One region of the Micromonospora sp. NPDC047793 genome, then DNA from elsewhere that is predicted to be linked to it. Evidence: riboswitches for the same ligand, from Rfam matches in the RefSeq annotation. Region 1 holds a riboswitch; the other holds the start of a gene.
What was found. Region 1 has a riboswitch for thiamine pyrophosphate ahead of ABZ738_RS29985 (ECF transporter S component). Riboswitches for the same ligand answer to the same signal wherever they lie in the genome.
Positions count from the first base shown of each region.

Region 2: another riboswitch for thiamine pyrophosphate. It lies ahead of ABZ738_RS02370 (thiamine phosphate synthase); the one in region 1 lies ahead of ABZ738_RS29985 (ECF transporter S component).

Region 1 is NZ_JBEYSG010000024.1:70,291-77,785, reverse strand. Features, by position in the region: gene ABZ738_RS30020 (Fur family transcriptional regulator) at 1-138, shown strand, start outside; gene ABZ738_RS30015 (hypothetical protein) at 208-816, shown strand; gene ABZ738_RS30010 (DUF6328 family protein) at 885-1,385, opposite strand; gene ABZ738_RS30005 (SIS domain-containing protein) at 1,475-2,224, opposite strand; gene ABZ738_RS30000 (alpha/beta hydrolase) at 2,319-3,149, opposite strand; gene ABZ738_RS29995 (TIGR03943 family protein) at 3,160-3,942, opposite strand; gene ABZ738_RS29990 (permease) at 3,939-4,880, opposite strand; TPP riboswitch at 5,211-5,316, shown strand; gene ABZ738_RS29985 (ECF transporter S component) at 5,385-5,975, shown strand; gene ABZ738_RS29980 (ABC transporter ATP-binding protein) at 6,050-7,495, shown strand, end outside.
Region 2 is NZ_JBEYSG010000001.1:505,098-512,592, forward strand. Features, by position in the region: gene ABZ738_RS02365 (ThuA domain-containing protein) at 1-1,724, opposite strand, end outside; TPP riboswitch at 2,118-2,226, shown strand; gene ABZ738_RS02370 (thiamine phosphate synthase) at 2,221-2,847, shown strand; gene thiO (glycine oxidase ThiO) at 2,841-4,094, shown strand; gene thiS (sulfur carrier protein ThiS) at 4,109-4,309, shown strand; gene ABZ738_RS02385 (thiazole synthase) at 4,315-5,133, shown strand; partial or broken gene ABZ738_RS02390 (thiamine phosphate synthase) at 5,214-5,786, shown strand; gene thiD (bifunctional hydroxymethylpyrimidine kinase/phosphomethylpyrimidine kinase) at 6,052-6,843, shown strand; gene thiC (phosphomethylpyrimidine synthase ThiC) at 6,859-7,495, shown strand, end outside.

The DNA.
Region 1 (7,495 bases):
CGCGCCTGCGGCCGGACGGTGGAGGTGGCCGGGCCGACGGTGGAGAACTGGGCCGACCGGGTGGCCGCCCAGCACGGCTTCACCGACGTCAGCCACACCCTGGAAATTTTCGGCACCTGCCCGGACTGCGCCCGCTGATCCCGCCTGCCGCACGATCGGGCGTCCGTGGGAGTGCTCGCCGCGCCGGGGCGTGGCACGCTGTCCGGCGTGAAAATCTACGCTGATCGTTTCCCGACCGCGCTGCGCCAGTTCCTCACCGATCTGCTCGTCGTCGCCTGGGTGTACGTGGCGATTCGGGGTGCGCTCTGGCTGCACGATCTGGTGCAGAAGCTGGCCGTACCCGGACAGAAGCTGGAGGGGGCCGGCGGCGGACTGGCCGACAACCTGGCCGACGCGGGCGGCAAGGTCGGCCGGGTGCCGTTGGTGGGCGACGAGCTGACCGGCCCGTTCGAGCGGGCGGCCGGCGCGGCCCGTTCGCTCGCCGAGGCCGGGCGGGACCAGCAGGAACTGGTCGACCAGTTGGCGGTGGCGCTGGCCGTCGGGTTGCTGGTGGTCCCGCTGGGGTTGGTGCTGTTCGGCTGGCTGCCACTGCGGGTGCGCTGGATGCGGCGGGCCGCTTCGGCGGCGGCTCTGGCCGCCGCTCCCGCCGGCCGGGACCTGCTGGCCCTGCGCGCCCTTGCCGGTCAACCGCTGCGCAAGCTCACCCGGATCTCCCCGGACGTCGCTGAGGCGTGGCGCCAGGGCGACGACGCCACCGTCAACGCCCTGGCCGCCCTCGAACTCCGCCGCCTGGGCCTCCACGACCCCCACCGCTGACCCCCGCCTGCCGCATCCCGGGGCCGAAGGTCGACCACAACTCCATGATCGACGGAGGGAGGCAGCGTTCAGCCCGGGGAGAGCCCGCTCGGGTCCTCCTCGTCGTCGATGTCGTCGTCCCCCCAGTTGCGACGGCTGAACGGCAGGATCACCCAGAACGTGAGGAACCACAGGCCGGTGACCGCACTGAGCAGGAAGGCGATCGGCCGGGCGAGCACGAAATCGGTGATCAGCAGTACCGAGCTGACCATCGCGACCAGCATGAAGGCGAGACCGGCGCTGGCCATCTTGTGGGCGAACTGCACCAGCTCCGGCTTGCGGCCCTGACGGAACAGGGCCCGGTGGAACGCCACCGGCGAGATGATCATCGCGGTGGCGCCGGCCGCCGCGATCAGCGCGACGACGTAGACGTCGCGCTGGAATTCCGTGGTACGCGTGAAACCGTTACTGAACGGCAGGGTGAGCAGGAAGGCGAAGAGAATCTGTACGCCGGTCTGCGCGACCCGTAACTCCTGAAGCAGGTCAGCGAAGTTCCGCTGCCAGCGCTGCTTCTCGGTCTCCTTGGACACCGCGAACCTCCGAGGGAACACGCTCCACCCGGTCGGCACGCCCGACCGGCGGAACGCAGATGCCCCGCCGCGCACGACCCGAAACCGACTCAGGAACCGCGCCGGATCCGCCCTGCGTAACGGGCCTCCAGCGCGTCGTTGTGCGCGTCGCCACCGGCGATGTTGGCCGACAGGTAGACCGGCGGCTGCTCGTCGGCGGCCACCAACCGGGCCACCACCTCGACCACGATCTGCTGGGCCAGCAACGCCGCCGTGATCGAGGAGACCGCGCCCACCGCGCCGCCGGACGGCAGTGGCAGCGTCGCGTCCCCGTACGGGGCACCGTTGTCCAGCACCACGTCGGCGAAGTCGGCGAGCTTGCGCCCGGACGGGTGGCGGGACTCCATCCGGGCCGAGTGCGCGGCGGAGGTGATCGCGACCAGCGGATGGCCCCGCGCGACGACCAGCGAGGCGAACTCCACCATCGCCCCGTTCACGCCCGAGTTCGAGGCGAGCACGAAGACGTCACGCGGGCCGATCGGGGCGAGGTCGTAGAGCCGGTGCGCGACCGACGGGTCCCGCTCCAGCTTCGGGCCCAGCACGTCGACCGGCTCCCCGCCGTGCAGCACCAGGTCCCGCAGGGCGATCCGGTTGGTCGGCACCAGCCCGCCGGCCCGGCCGGCGATCTCCATCGCCAGGGCCTCCGAGTGGCCGGTACCGAAGGCGTGCACCACCCCGTCGGCCCGGATCGCCTCGGCGATCAGGTCGGCCGCGCGGGCCACCTGTTCCCGCTGGCTGCCCGCCACCCGGGTCATCGTCGCGGTCACCTCGGCCAGGTAGCCCTCGGCACTCAGCGTCATGCTCTCTCCCGCCTCCCTCGGATCGCCGCCACCCGACGACCCCGACCAGCTTCCCGCACGGCCCGTACAGCCGTCCGGCCGGTCGGGCGGCCCGTCAGGCGGTCGGGCGGGCGCGGGCCAGGATCGCCTCGGCCAACGGCGTGGGCGCCTCGTCCGGGATCCAGTGGCTGACGCCGGACAGCTCGACGAGACGGTAGTCACCGGTCACGTGTGCGGCGCAGGCGTCGGCGGCGGTCCGTCCGATGGCGACGTCACGGTCGCTCCAGACGAAGGTGGTCGGTACCGACACCGGGCCGACCGCCGCCAGCTCGGAGCGGGACATCGCCCGGTACCAGTTCAGCGCCGCGGTGAGCGCGCCCGGTTCGCGCAGCGGGTCGGCGTACGCGGCCACCCGGGCGTCGTCACCGACGTCGCGCAACAGCCGCCGCAACCCGAGTGCGTCGAGGGCCAGCAGCGTCTTCTCGGCCATGCCCTGCTGCCGGAACAGCAGCATGTACGCCGAGCGCGCCTTCTGCTGCGGGTCGTGGGCCAACGCGTGCGCCATGGCGGCCGGGTGCGGCACGGAGACCGCGGTGAGCGTGCGTACCCGGTCGGGGTGGCCGGCGGCGAGCGCCCAGGCGACGATGGCGCCCCAGTCGTGGCCGACCACGTGCGCCCGCGTCACGCCGAGGGCGTCGAGCACCGCCACCGCGTCGGCGACCAACTCCCCCAGCCGGTACGCCGCCACCTCGGTCGGCCGCGCCTGCGGCGAGTAGCCCCGCTGGTCCAGCGCGTACGTGCGCAGGCCCGCGCCGTGCAGGACGGGCGCCAGCGCGTCCCACTCGCCCGAGTGCTGGGGGAAGCCGTGCAGCAGCAGCACCGGGTCACCCGAGTCGGGGCCGCCGGGGTGGATCTCGAACCGTAGACCTCGGGCGTCGACCTGCATGTCCGGAACGCTACTCGTACTGACGCTTGGGCACCGGCACCTGCCGCCACGACTCGATCTCCAGGTACGGGATCTCGGCGTCGTTGACCGGGTCCCGGCCGATCCGGTCGCTGTAGCGGCCGACCACCTCGACCCAACTGTCGTTGGGCAGCCCGACCGGCACGTCACCGGTGAGCCCGAGTTTGATCGGCCGACCGTCGGCGGCGCAGCAGGAGAGCACCATCCGGGCGAGGATCGGCTCGCCACCGGCACCGGTGGCGAGGAACCCGGTGAGGACCACCCGCCGGTCACCGATCGAGGTGCCCCGGTCGAACAGTGCCCGGGAGGCGTAGTCGAGCACGCTGACCTGCACCGGGTCGCCGTCCGGCAGGGGCGGGTAGTCGGACTCGCGGGGGGCGTTCAGCGCGGTGCCGGCCTGCCCCGCCGCGTACGACCCGAGGGCCGGCGGGGCGACCAGCAGCAGCCCGAGCACGGGCAGGATGAGCAGCCAGCCGATCCGGGGCTCGTGGTGGCCGTGGTCGTCGTGCTCGTCGGTCTGGCCCGTCGCCACCGGGGCGGGACCGCCCACCGGGCCGGTGGACCCGCCGCCGGTCGGGGCCGTCGCGCGGGGCGCGGAGGGACGCAGTTCGTGCCAGAGGGTCATCACCGCGGCGACCACGAGCAGCAGACCGGCGGCGATCAGGAACGGGCGCAGGCCCTCCTTGACGTACCGCAGATAGAGGTCGGTGACGCTGGCCCGGATCACCGCCCCGCCGAGTAGCAGCAGGATCACCGCTTGCGCCTGTCGATTCACAGCAGCACCATCCCGACTCCGGTGGCCATCAGCAGGGCGACCGCGAACGTGGCCGGCGCGAACCGGAAGGCGAACCGCCGGCCGAAGACACCGGCCTGCATCGAGATCAGCTTGAGGTCGACCATCGGCCCCACCACCAGGAAGACCAGTCGGGACGTGAGGGAGAACTGCGACAGCGAGGCCGCGACGAAGGCGTCCGCCTCGGAACAGAGCGAGAGCAGGACGGCCAGCAGCGCCAGCGCCAGGATCGACAGCCAGGCGTTGTCCGCCAGGGTCTGGAGCCAGCGTTCCGGCACCAGCACGTTGATGCTGGCGGCGGCCATCGCGCCGAGCACCAGAAAGCCACCGGCGTGGGTGACGTCGTGCCGGACGGCGGCCCAGAAGGCCCGGCTCCGCCGGGGATCGTCCAGCTCCGGGCGACGCGGCATCTTGATCCACTCGGTGCGACCGAGCCGCAGCCAGAGCCACCCCATGATCATTGCCACGATCAGGCTGGCGACCCCCCGGGCGAGGACCATCTCCGGATTGTTGGGGAAGGCGACCGCCGTGGCGACGAGCACGATCGGGTTGACCGCCGGGGCGGCCAGCAGGAAGGCCAGGGCCGCCGCCGGCGTGACGCCCCGGCGGATCAGCGAGCCCGCGATCGGCACCGACCCGCACTCGCAGCCCGGCAGCACCACACCGGCCGCGCTGGCCGCCGGCACCGCGAGCGCCGGGTGCCGGGGCAACGCCCTGGCCCAGAACGACCGGGGTACGAAGACGGCGATCACGGCGGAGAGGAGGATGCCGAAGACCAGGAACGGCACCGCCTGCACCATGATCGAGACGAACACGGTGGTCCACGTCTGGATGCGGGGATCGTCGAGCGCCCCGGCCAACGGATCACGAAAGATGATCAGCAGGACCAGCAGCGCCGCCAGGATCTCCACCGAACCGATCCGGTCGCCGAGCCAACGTCGGGGCGGCTCGCCGCCGCCCGGCCCGGCCGGACGTTCCTCGGTGGCCACGCCCGTCGGACGACCCTCCGGTTCACCGGCCGGCACGGCATGGTCCGTGTCTGTGCTCACCCTGCCGCCTCTCGGCCCTCGTGGATCGGCGGCCTGAGATTACCGTCCGGAGCCGATGACGTCGATGGATGTCACGAAACCGGGCGGGTTCCCCCGCCCGGTGGGCGCCTCCGGAACCAACGGTCGTCGGCAACCGGCATGACCTGCGTAGATCACATTGTCCGTCGATCTTCGAAGGTGTTAGCGTCGGCGGGACAACACCACCTCCGACAGGGGAGCGCACAGCGCTGAGAGTGCGGGTCCGCCCGCAGACCCTCCGTACCTGATCTGGGTAATGCCAGCGCAGGGAGTTCGGTCCACCTCCAGCCCGCCACGCCCGGCCACGCCGGACGCGGCGTGCGTCTTGCCTGGTTCGACACTGGACTGGGAGCACTCATGAGCCAACCGACCACCACCCGGTGGCGCACCGTCGACATCGTCGTGGCCGCGGTGATCGCCGTCGGCTTCGGTGTCATCTTCTGGGCCTGGGGCCTGCTCTGGCGGGCGGTCGACCCGGCCTTCGCCTTCTTCCCGGCCAGCCAGGCCGTCATGTACGGCGTCTGGCTGGTCCCGGCGGTGCTCGGCGGGCTGGTGATCCGCAAGCCGGGTGCCGCGCTGTTCTGCGAGGCGGTCGCGGCGACGGTCTCCGCGTTGCTGGGCTCCGAGTGGGGCGGTGTCACCATCGTCCAGGGCCTGATCCAGGGCCTCGGGGCGGAGATGGCCTTCGCCGCCTTCCGGTACCGCTCGTTCCGGCTGCCGACGGCGCTGCTCGCCGGCGCGATGACCGGCCTCGGCGCCGCCCTGTTCGACTTCTTCACCTGGAACGCCGCGTACGAGCTGGGCACCTACCGCATCCCGTACGCGCTGCTCACCGTGCTCAGCGCCACCGTGATCGCCGGTGCCGGCGGCTACGCGCTCACCAAGGCGCTCGCCGGCACCGGCGTCCTGGACCGCTTCCCCGCCGGTCGCGAGCGGAACCTGGTCTGACCACGCCCGGTGGAGCCGGTCCGACCGGCTCCACCGGGCCACCGGCGGGTCGGGGACGAAAGCGGGGGTGGCGGATGGGTGAGGTGCGGCTGCGCGGCTTCGGCTGGCGCCACGCCGGGCGGCACGCCTGGGCGGTGCGCGGCGTGGACCTGCGGGTACGCCGAGGCGAGCGGCTGCTGCTGCTCGGGCCCTCCGGCGCCGGCAAGAGCACCCTGCTCGCCGCGCTGGCCGGGCTGCTGCCGGAGGACTCCGGCGAGCGGGAGGGCAGCATCGAGATCGACGGCCGGCCGCCCGCCGATACCCGCGAACGGGTCGGCATCGTCTTCCAGGATCCGCAGTCCCAGCTCGTCATGGCCCGCAGCGGCGACGACGTGGCGTTCGGGCTGGAGAACCGGGGCGTACCCGCCACGCAGATCTGGCCCCGGGTGGACGAGGCGCTGCGCCGGGTCGGCTTCCCGTACCCCCGCGACCGCCCCACCGCCGCGCTCTCCGGCGGCGAACAGCAGCGGCTCGCCCTGGCCGGCGTGCTCGCGCTCCGTCCCCACCTGCTGCTGCTCGACGAACCCACCGCCAACCTCGACCCGGCCGGGGCCGACCTGGTCCGTGCCGCCGTGGGCCGCGCGGTCGACGGCGACACCACCCTGATCCTGGTCGAGCACCGGGTGGCCGACGCCCTGCCGCTGGTCGACCGGGTGGTGGTGCTCGACGCCGGTGGCGGCGTCCGCGTCGACGGCCCGCCGGAGGCCGTGTTCGCCGCCCACGGCGACGCCCTCGCCGCCGACGGCGTCTGGGTGCCCGGCCGCCAGATCCCGCCGCGCCGGGCCACCACCGGCCCCGGCGAGGTGTTGCTCACCGCCGACCGGCTCGGCCACCCGCCCCGGCTGGCCGCCACCGACCTGGCGGTACGCGCCGGAGCGGCACTCGCCGTGCTCGGCCCCAACGGCGTCGGCAAGTCCACCCTCGCGGTGCTGCTCGGCGGGCTGCTCAAGCCGGGCACCGGGCGGCTGGCGGCCGGCGTCGAGCTGGCCGGGGCCGACGCCCGCACCCCACCGCACCGGTGGCGGGCACCCGCGCTGGCCCGCCGGATCGGCTCGGTGTTCCAGGACCCGGAACACCAGTTTGTCACCGGCACGGTCTTCGACGAACTGGCACTCGGCCCCCGACGGACCGGCGCCACCGAGACGGCGGTCCGCCGACGCGTCGACGAGTTGCTGCAACGGCTGCGGTTGGACCGCCTGGCCGGGGCGAACCCGTACACCCTCTCCGGCGGCGAGGCGCGGCGGCTGAGCGTCGCGACCGCCCTGGCCACCGCGCCCCGGCTGCTGATCTGCGACGAGCCCACCTTCGGCCAGGACCGACGCACCTGGCGGGAGCTGGTGGACCTGTTCGCGGAGCTACGCGACGCCGGTCACGCCCTGGTGACGGTCACCCACGACGCCGAGTTCGTCGCCGCGCTCGCCGACCGGACGCTGACGCTGACGCGCCCACCGGCCGCCGAGGCCCCGTCGTCTTCTCCGGCG
Region 2 (7,495 bases), on a different contig from region 1:
GGTGGCAGGTTGGTCAGGCCGGTGTTGTTGGGCGAGTTGTTGACCACGGCGGCGCAGTCGAACTTCGCTCCGCTCGGGCCGGACGGGAACTGGTAGTCGTTGTACGCCTGGTTCCCGCCGTGGCAGTACGGCCAGCCGTAGTTGCCGGCCTCGGCCACGATGTTCCACTCGACCAGGCCCGCCGGGCCACGGTTCGGGTTCGCCGAGGCGGCGTCCGGACCGTAGTCGGCGACGTAGAGGGTGTCGGTGGCCAGGTCGATGCCGATCCGGAACGGGTTGCGGAAGCCCATGCCGTAGATCTCCGGCCGGGTCTTCTCGGTGCCCGGCGGGAACAGGTTGCCCTCCGGGATGGTGTACGTCCCGTCGTCCTCCGGGTGGATCCGCAGGACCTTGCCGCGCAGGTCGTTGGTGTTGCCGGAGGTGCGCTGCGCGTCGTAGTCGGCGCGGCCCGGCCGCTCGTCGATCGGCGTGTACGCGTCCGACTGGAACGGGTTGGTGTTGTCACCGGTCGCCAGGTAGAGGTTGCCGGCCGAGTCGAACGTCATGGTGCCGCCCGCGTGGCAGCAGGTGTTGCGCTGGGTGTCGACCTGGAGGACGACCTTCTCGGAGGCCGCGTCGATCGCGTCACCGCTCACCGTGAACCGGGACAGCACGTTGCGCGCCACCCCGTCGTTCGGGGCGTAGTAGAGGTACACCCAGTTGTTGGTGGCGAAGTCCGGGTCGAGGCGGATGCCGATCAAACCGTCCTCGTTGCCGGTGAAGACGTCGAGGTCGATGGCGGTGACCGTGTTGCCGGTGTCCGGCTTGACGATCTGCACCCGGCCGTCGCGCTCGATGTAGAAGACCCGGCCGTCCGAGGCCACGTCCAGCTCCATCGGGTTGCTGGTGTTGCTGTCCAGCGTCACCTTCTCGAAGCTGGCGGTCAGCGAGGCGCCGCAGTCGGCGTCCTGCACCCCGGCCGCGGTCCGGATGCCGCCGAGCAGATGACCGAGGAACTGCGGCTCGGCGTACGACTCGTTGGTGTGGCCGCCACCGGTGTACCAGGCCCGGCCGCCGTCGTAGTCCTGGCACCAGGCGATCGGGTGGTCGTGACCCATCGCGCCGGAGCCGGGGGAGTAGCTGGTCTCGTCCAGCGTGGCCAGCACGTGCACCTTGCCGCGCGGGTTGGTGCGGTAGTTGTACCACTCGTCGAACCGGGACCAACGGTCCGGCAGGTCCGCGGTGGACGGGTGCGCCGGGTCCTCCACCTTGACCGTGGCCTGCTGGTTGGCCGGGTGGCTGTTGAAGTACGCCCCGACCAGGCCGCCGTACCACTCCCAGTCGTACTCGGTGTCGGAGGCGGCGTGGACGCCGGCGTACCCGCCACCGGCCCGGATGTAGCGCTCGAACGCCGCCTGCTGGTCGGCGTTGAGCACGTCACCGGTGGTGGAGAGCCAGATCACCGCCTGGTATCCGGCGAGGTTCTGGTCGGTGAAGGCGGTGCTGTCCTCGGTGGCGTCCACGGTGAACCCGTGTTCCGCGCCGAGCTGCTGGATGGCGGCGATGCCGCTCGGGATCGAACCGTGCCGGAAGCCGGCGGTCTTGGAGAAGACCAGCACCGAGAACGGGTCGGCCTCGGCCTGCGGGGCCGGCGCCTGGGCTACCGGAACGGGGGCGGCCTGGGCGGCGGGTGCGCCGGCGAGCGTGGTCGCGGCCAGTCCGAGGGTGAGAAGGGTGGCGGTCATGGGCACGCGCATACGGCGTGGTCGGAACACTCCGGTCTCCTTGATCCTTGCCGGACAGGGGTCGCGGGGGCCGGCTCGCCGAAGACCGTCCCTGATGGAGCCGCAGCCGGAGTGCCGTGCCAGGGCTTCCGTTGCGGCATTATGTCGAATCGCTGAACAAATTAATTCCGCTGAATCGATCCATGGCAAGGTTTCGATGGGTAACGTTTCGGTATCGGTGGGCTGTAATTACCGTTTTTATGTGTGAAGCACGCATTCCCCCTGTGCAAGGCGGGGTCCCCTGCTAACGCCTGCGGTAGAGGAAGGGACCCCTCCTAACGCCGGCGGCGGAGCAGGCCCCCCTGGCGGGACGCACCTTGGCAGGTCAGCGGATCTGTCGTACGGTGGCCACGCAAGTGACCCACGGGAGCCCGGTCGACCGGGCTGAGAGGGGGGCTGTGAGCCCCCGACCGTCGAACCTGATCCGGGTAATGCCGGCGCAGGGAGGAGAGTTGCCGTGCCGTCCCTGGGACGACTGCATCTGATCACCGACACCCGGCCCGGGCGGGATCCGCTCGCCGTGCTCCGGGCCGTACTGCCGGTGGCCCGTACCGAACTCCTGGTGCAGGTCCGGGTCGAGGACTCCGCGACCGACCGCGAGGCGTACGACCTGACCCGACGGGTCCTCGCCCTCTGCGCGCCGTACGCGGTCGACTGCCTGGTCAACGACCGGCTGCATGTGGCGTTGGCCACCGGCGCGGCCGGTGGTCACGTCGGCGCGGACGACCTGCCGGTCGCGGCGGCCCGGCAGGTGCTCGGCCCGGCCGCCGTGCTGGGGGCCACCGCCCGCGAACCGGCCTCGGCCACCGAGGCGGTCGGTGCCGGCGCGAGCTATCTGGGCGTCGGTCCGTGCCGGGCCACCACCACCAAGGACGGTTTGCCGCCGGCGATCGGCGTCTCCGGGCTGAGGGCGGTGGCCGAGGCGGTCACCGTGCCGGTGTACGCCATCGGCGGGGTGAGGCTGGCGGACGTGCCCGCGCTGCGCGCCGCCGGGGCGTACGGGGTGGCGGTGGTCGGTGTGCTCTCGGCCGCCGCCGATCCGGCTCGCGTCGCGGCGGAGCTGATCGGAGCGTTGACGTGTTAGCAGGGGACCCTTCCTCTACCGCAGGCGTTAGTAGGGGGCCCTTCCTTACACCCGACGTAGCTGTCGTGGGTGGGGGGCCGATCGGTCTGGCGATCGCCTGGCGCTGTGCGGCGCGCGGGTTGCGGGTGGTGGTGCACGATCCCGCGCCCGGCTCGGGTGCCTCGCACGTCGCCGCCGGGATGCTCGCGCCGGTGGCCGAGGCGTACTTCGGCGAGCAGGAACTGACCGCCCTGCTCACCGAGTCGGCCGCCCGCTGGCCGGCGTTCGCCGCCGAGCTGACCGAGGCGACCGGCGCCGACATCGGCTACCGCACCGAGGGCACGCTGATGGTCGGGCTCACCGCCGACGACCTCGCCGAGGCGCGTCGCCTCTGGGCGTACCAGCAGGGACTGGGGTTGCCGGTGACGCCGCTGCGCCCCTCGCAGCTGCGCGACCGCGAGCCGGCGCTGGCGGTCCGGGTCCGTGGTGGGGCGCTCGCCGCCACCGACCACCAGGTCGACCCGCGCCGACTGGTGCCGGCACTGCGACTCGCCGCCGAGCGGGCCGGTGCGACGGTGGTCCCGGAGCCGGTGCGGACACCGGCCGACGTCCGCGCCCGGGTGACCGTGATCGCCGCCGGCTGCGGCGCGGCCGCCCTCACCGGGTTGCCGGTCCGCCCGGTGAAGGGCCAGGTGCTGCGGCTGCGCGCGCCCGACGGCGGCCCGCCGGGCTTCCGGCACGTCATCCGGGGGTACGCCGACGGCGAGCACGTCTATCTGGTGCCCCGCGACGACGGTGAGGTGGTCGTCGGGGCGACCGTCGAGGAGCGCTCCGATCTGGCGGTCGGTGCCGGCGCGGTGCTGCGACTGCTGCGTGCCGCGACCGATCTGTTGCCGGAACTGGCCGAGTACGACCTGGTGGAGGCGATCGCCGGGCTGCGCCCCGGCACCCCGGACAACGCCCCGATCCTGGGTCCGTTGCCGGGCCGGCCGGACGTGCTGGTCGCCACCGGTCACCACCGGCACGGCATCGTGCTCACCCCGGTGACCGCCGACCTGATCACCGACCTGGTGACCGGGGCGACCGCCGACACCATCGGCAGCCCGTTCCGCCCCGAGCGCTTCGCCGCCGACGTCGGGCCGGGTGACCGGTTCGGCGCGTTCGTCGCCGACGCCGGACCGGGCGAGGGCTTCGGCACGTCCGCTGCCCACGTCGGACCGGGGGACGGCCTCGGCGCGTCCGGCGACGCCACCCGACCTGCGCAGTGAACGGAGGATGCCTGATGGAGTTGACGGTGAACGGTGTCGGACGCCATGTGTCGGACGAGGTCACGGTCGCCGAACTGGTCCGCGACGTGACCCCGCAGCCGCGCGGCGTCGCGGTGGCGGTCAACGGCGAGGTGGTGCCGCGTACCGACTGGCCGGCGACGGTGCTGCGGGGCGGCGACCGGGTCGAGGTGCTCAGCGCCGCCCAGGGCGGGTGAGCGGGATGGACCGCACACCGTCGACTGACGGGCACGAGGTGGACGCCGGCACGAAGGGCTTCGAGCTGGGCGGGGTCCGGTTCGGCTCCCGGCTGGTCCTGGGCACGGGCGGGGCCGCCAACCTGCACGTGCTGGAGCAGGCGATCCGTGCCTCCGGCACCGAGCTGGTCACGCTGGCCCTGCGCCGGGTGGACACCGTCGCGGTCGGCTCGGGCGGCCTGCTCGACCTGCTGGACCGCTGTGGCGTACGTCTGCTGCCGAACACGGCCGGCTGCTACACCGCAGGTGAGGCGGTGAAGGTGGCCCGGCTGGCTCGGGACGCGTTCGACACCGACTGGGTCAAACTGGAGGTGATCGGCGACGAGCGCACGCTGCTGCCCGACGGGGTGGAGCTGCTGCGCGCCGCCGAGGAACTGGTCGACGACGGGTTCACCGTGCTGCCGTACACGTCGGACGATCCGGTGCTGGCCCGGCGGCTGGCCGACGTGGGTTGCGCTGCGGTGATGCCGGCCGGCGCGCCGATCGGCTCAGGGCTGGGCGTCAACAACCCGCACCACATCCGGCTGATCCGTCAGGACGTGACGGTCCCGGTGATCCTCGACGCGGGCATCGGCACTGCCTCGGACGCGGCCCTGGCCATGGAGCTGGGCTGTGACGCTGTCCTGCTGGCCAGCGCCGTCACCCGGGCCGAGGACCCGGTCGCGATGGCCACCGCGATGCGGTACGCGATCGAGGCGGGCCGCCTCGCGTACGGCGCGGGACGTATTCCGCGTCGCTTCCACGCGCTCGCCTCCACGCCCGACGACGGTCGACCAGACCTGTGACCCGCCACGTCGCCGATCCTGGTGTTGACCCGCCCCTCCAGGAGACTCTTCGTACCAAGCTCCAGCTGGTCTCGGGTGTGGTGCTGTTGACGGATCGCCGGGCGGCGCGGGGGGACCTGCGCGATGTGGTGGCGCAGGCGGTCGCCGGGGGAGTGCGGTGCGTGGTGCTGCGCGAGAAGGACCTGCCGCGTGTCGAGCGCCTGGTGCTCGCCGCCGAGCTGCGACCGATCCTGGCCGAGGCGGGCGGCACCCTGATCGTCGCCGGCCCCGACCCGCTCCTGCCCGAGACCGAGCCCGCCCCGCGGATCCCCAGCACCTTCGGCGGGGCATTCGTCGCGCTCCACCTGCCGGCCGCCGGCCCGTACCCGCCACCCGTCGCCGACCTGGTCGGCCGCTCCTGCCACGACGAGGCGGAGCTGGACCGACTCACCACCGAGGACTACGTGACCCTGTCACCGGTCTTTCCCACCCGCAGCAAGCCCGGTCACGGCCCACCGCTGGGCCCCGACGGCCTGGCCGCCCTGGTGGGTCGCAGCCCCGTGCCCGTTCTCGCTCTGGGCGGCATCGAGACTCCCGCACAGGTCCGGGCCTGCGTGGAGGCCGGCGCCACCGGTGTGGCCGTGCAAGGCGCCATCATGCGCGCCCGAGACCCCCACCAGGTCGCCACCACCCTCACCATCGCCCACCACGAGCTTCTCCAGAAGCAGCCCCCAGCCCCACCCCACCCCGCGAGACTCCCCCGAGGCAGTGCCCCCAAAGCCGCCCCCCACCGACCCGTCCCGACGGGCAACGCCCACGACGGGCTGCGGCCGACCGTGCCCACGCAGGGATCAAGCCTGACCGCCCGGAGTGGGCACGGTCGGCCGCAGCCCTGAACCGCAACCCAGAACAAGCAAGAACCAAGCCAAGAGGAGACACGTGACAACCCCGACCACCGTGCTCACCGTCGCCGGCTCGGACTCCGGTGCCGGTGCCGGCATCCAGGCCGACCTCAAGGTCTTCGCCGCGCTCGGTGCGTACGGCACGAGTGTGCTCACCGCAGTGACCGCGCAGAACACCCGGGGGGTGGACGCGGTCCTGCCGTTGCCGCCGCAGATGGTCAGCGACCAGTTGGACAGCGTGTTGTCCGACTTCGAGGTGCGCGCGGTCAAGACCGGGATGCTCGGTACGCCGGCGGTGGCGCAGGCGATCGCCGAGGCGGCGGCGGCCGGTCGGCTGCCGCAACTCGTGGTCGACCCGGTGCTGGTCGCCACCAGTGGACATCGTCTCGGCGTGGTGGAGGCGGTGGAGCGGCTGTTGCCGTACGCCCGGGTGGCGACGCCGAACAGCGCAGAGGCCGCCGCCCTCACCGGGGCGCCGGTGACCGGCGTGGCGGAGATGACGGCGGCGGCGCGGGCGCTGGCGGCGGGCGGAGCCGAGTGGGTGATCGTGACCGGCGGTGACGTGGACACCGGCGATGAGGCGGTGGACGTGCTGCACGGTCCGGACGGCACGACGGTGCTGCGGGCCCCACGGGTGCCGACCCGGCACACGCACGGCACCGGTTGTTCGTTCTCGGCGGCGACCGCCGTGCGGCTGGCACTGGGCGACCCGGTGCCGGCGGCGGTCGCCGCCGCCAAGGAGTACGTCACCCGCGCGCTGGCCGGTGCGCGGGACTGGGAGTTGGGCGCGGGACGCGGCCCGATGGACCACTTCGGCTGGTCCGCTTAGGCGAGGGAGGCTGTCATGCAGGCACGTCGCAAGGTCTATGTCGAGGGTTCGCGACCGGACGTCCGGGTGCCGTTCGCGGAGGTCGAGCTGACCGGGGACAACCCGCCGGTCCGGCTCTACGACACCGCCGGGCCGGGCTCGGACCCGGAGGTCGGTCTGCCGCCGTTGCGGGGACCGTGGATCGCCGAGCGGGGGGACGTCGCCCCGGTACGCGGTGCCGGAACCCCGTTGGGCGGGGCGGACGGCAACCGTCCCACGCAGCTCGCGTACGCGCGGGCCGGGGTCGTCACGCCCGAGATGGAGTTCGTGGCGATCCGGGAGGGGATGGCACCGGAGTTCGTCCGGGACGAGATCGCTGCCGGTCGGGCGGTGCTGCCGCTGAACATCAACCACCCGGAGTGCGAGCCGGCGATCATCGGCAAGGCGTTCCTGGTCAAGGTCAACGCCAACATCGGCACCTCGGCGGTGACCTCCTCGGTGGCCGAGGAGGTCGAGAAGTTGACCTGGGCGACCCGGTGGGGCGCGGACACCGTGATGGACCTGTCCACCGGCAAGCGCATCCACGAGACCCGCGAGTCGATCGTGCGCAACTCGCCGGTGCCGATCGGTACGGTGCCGATCTATCAGGCGTTGGAGAAGGTGGGCGGCGACC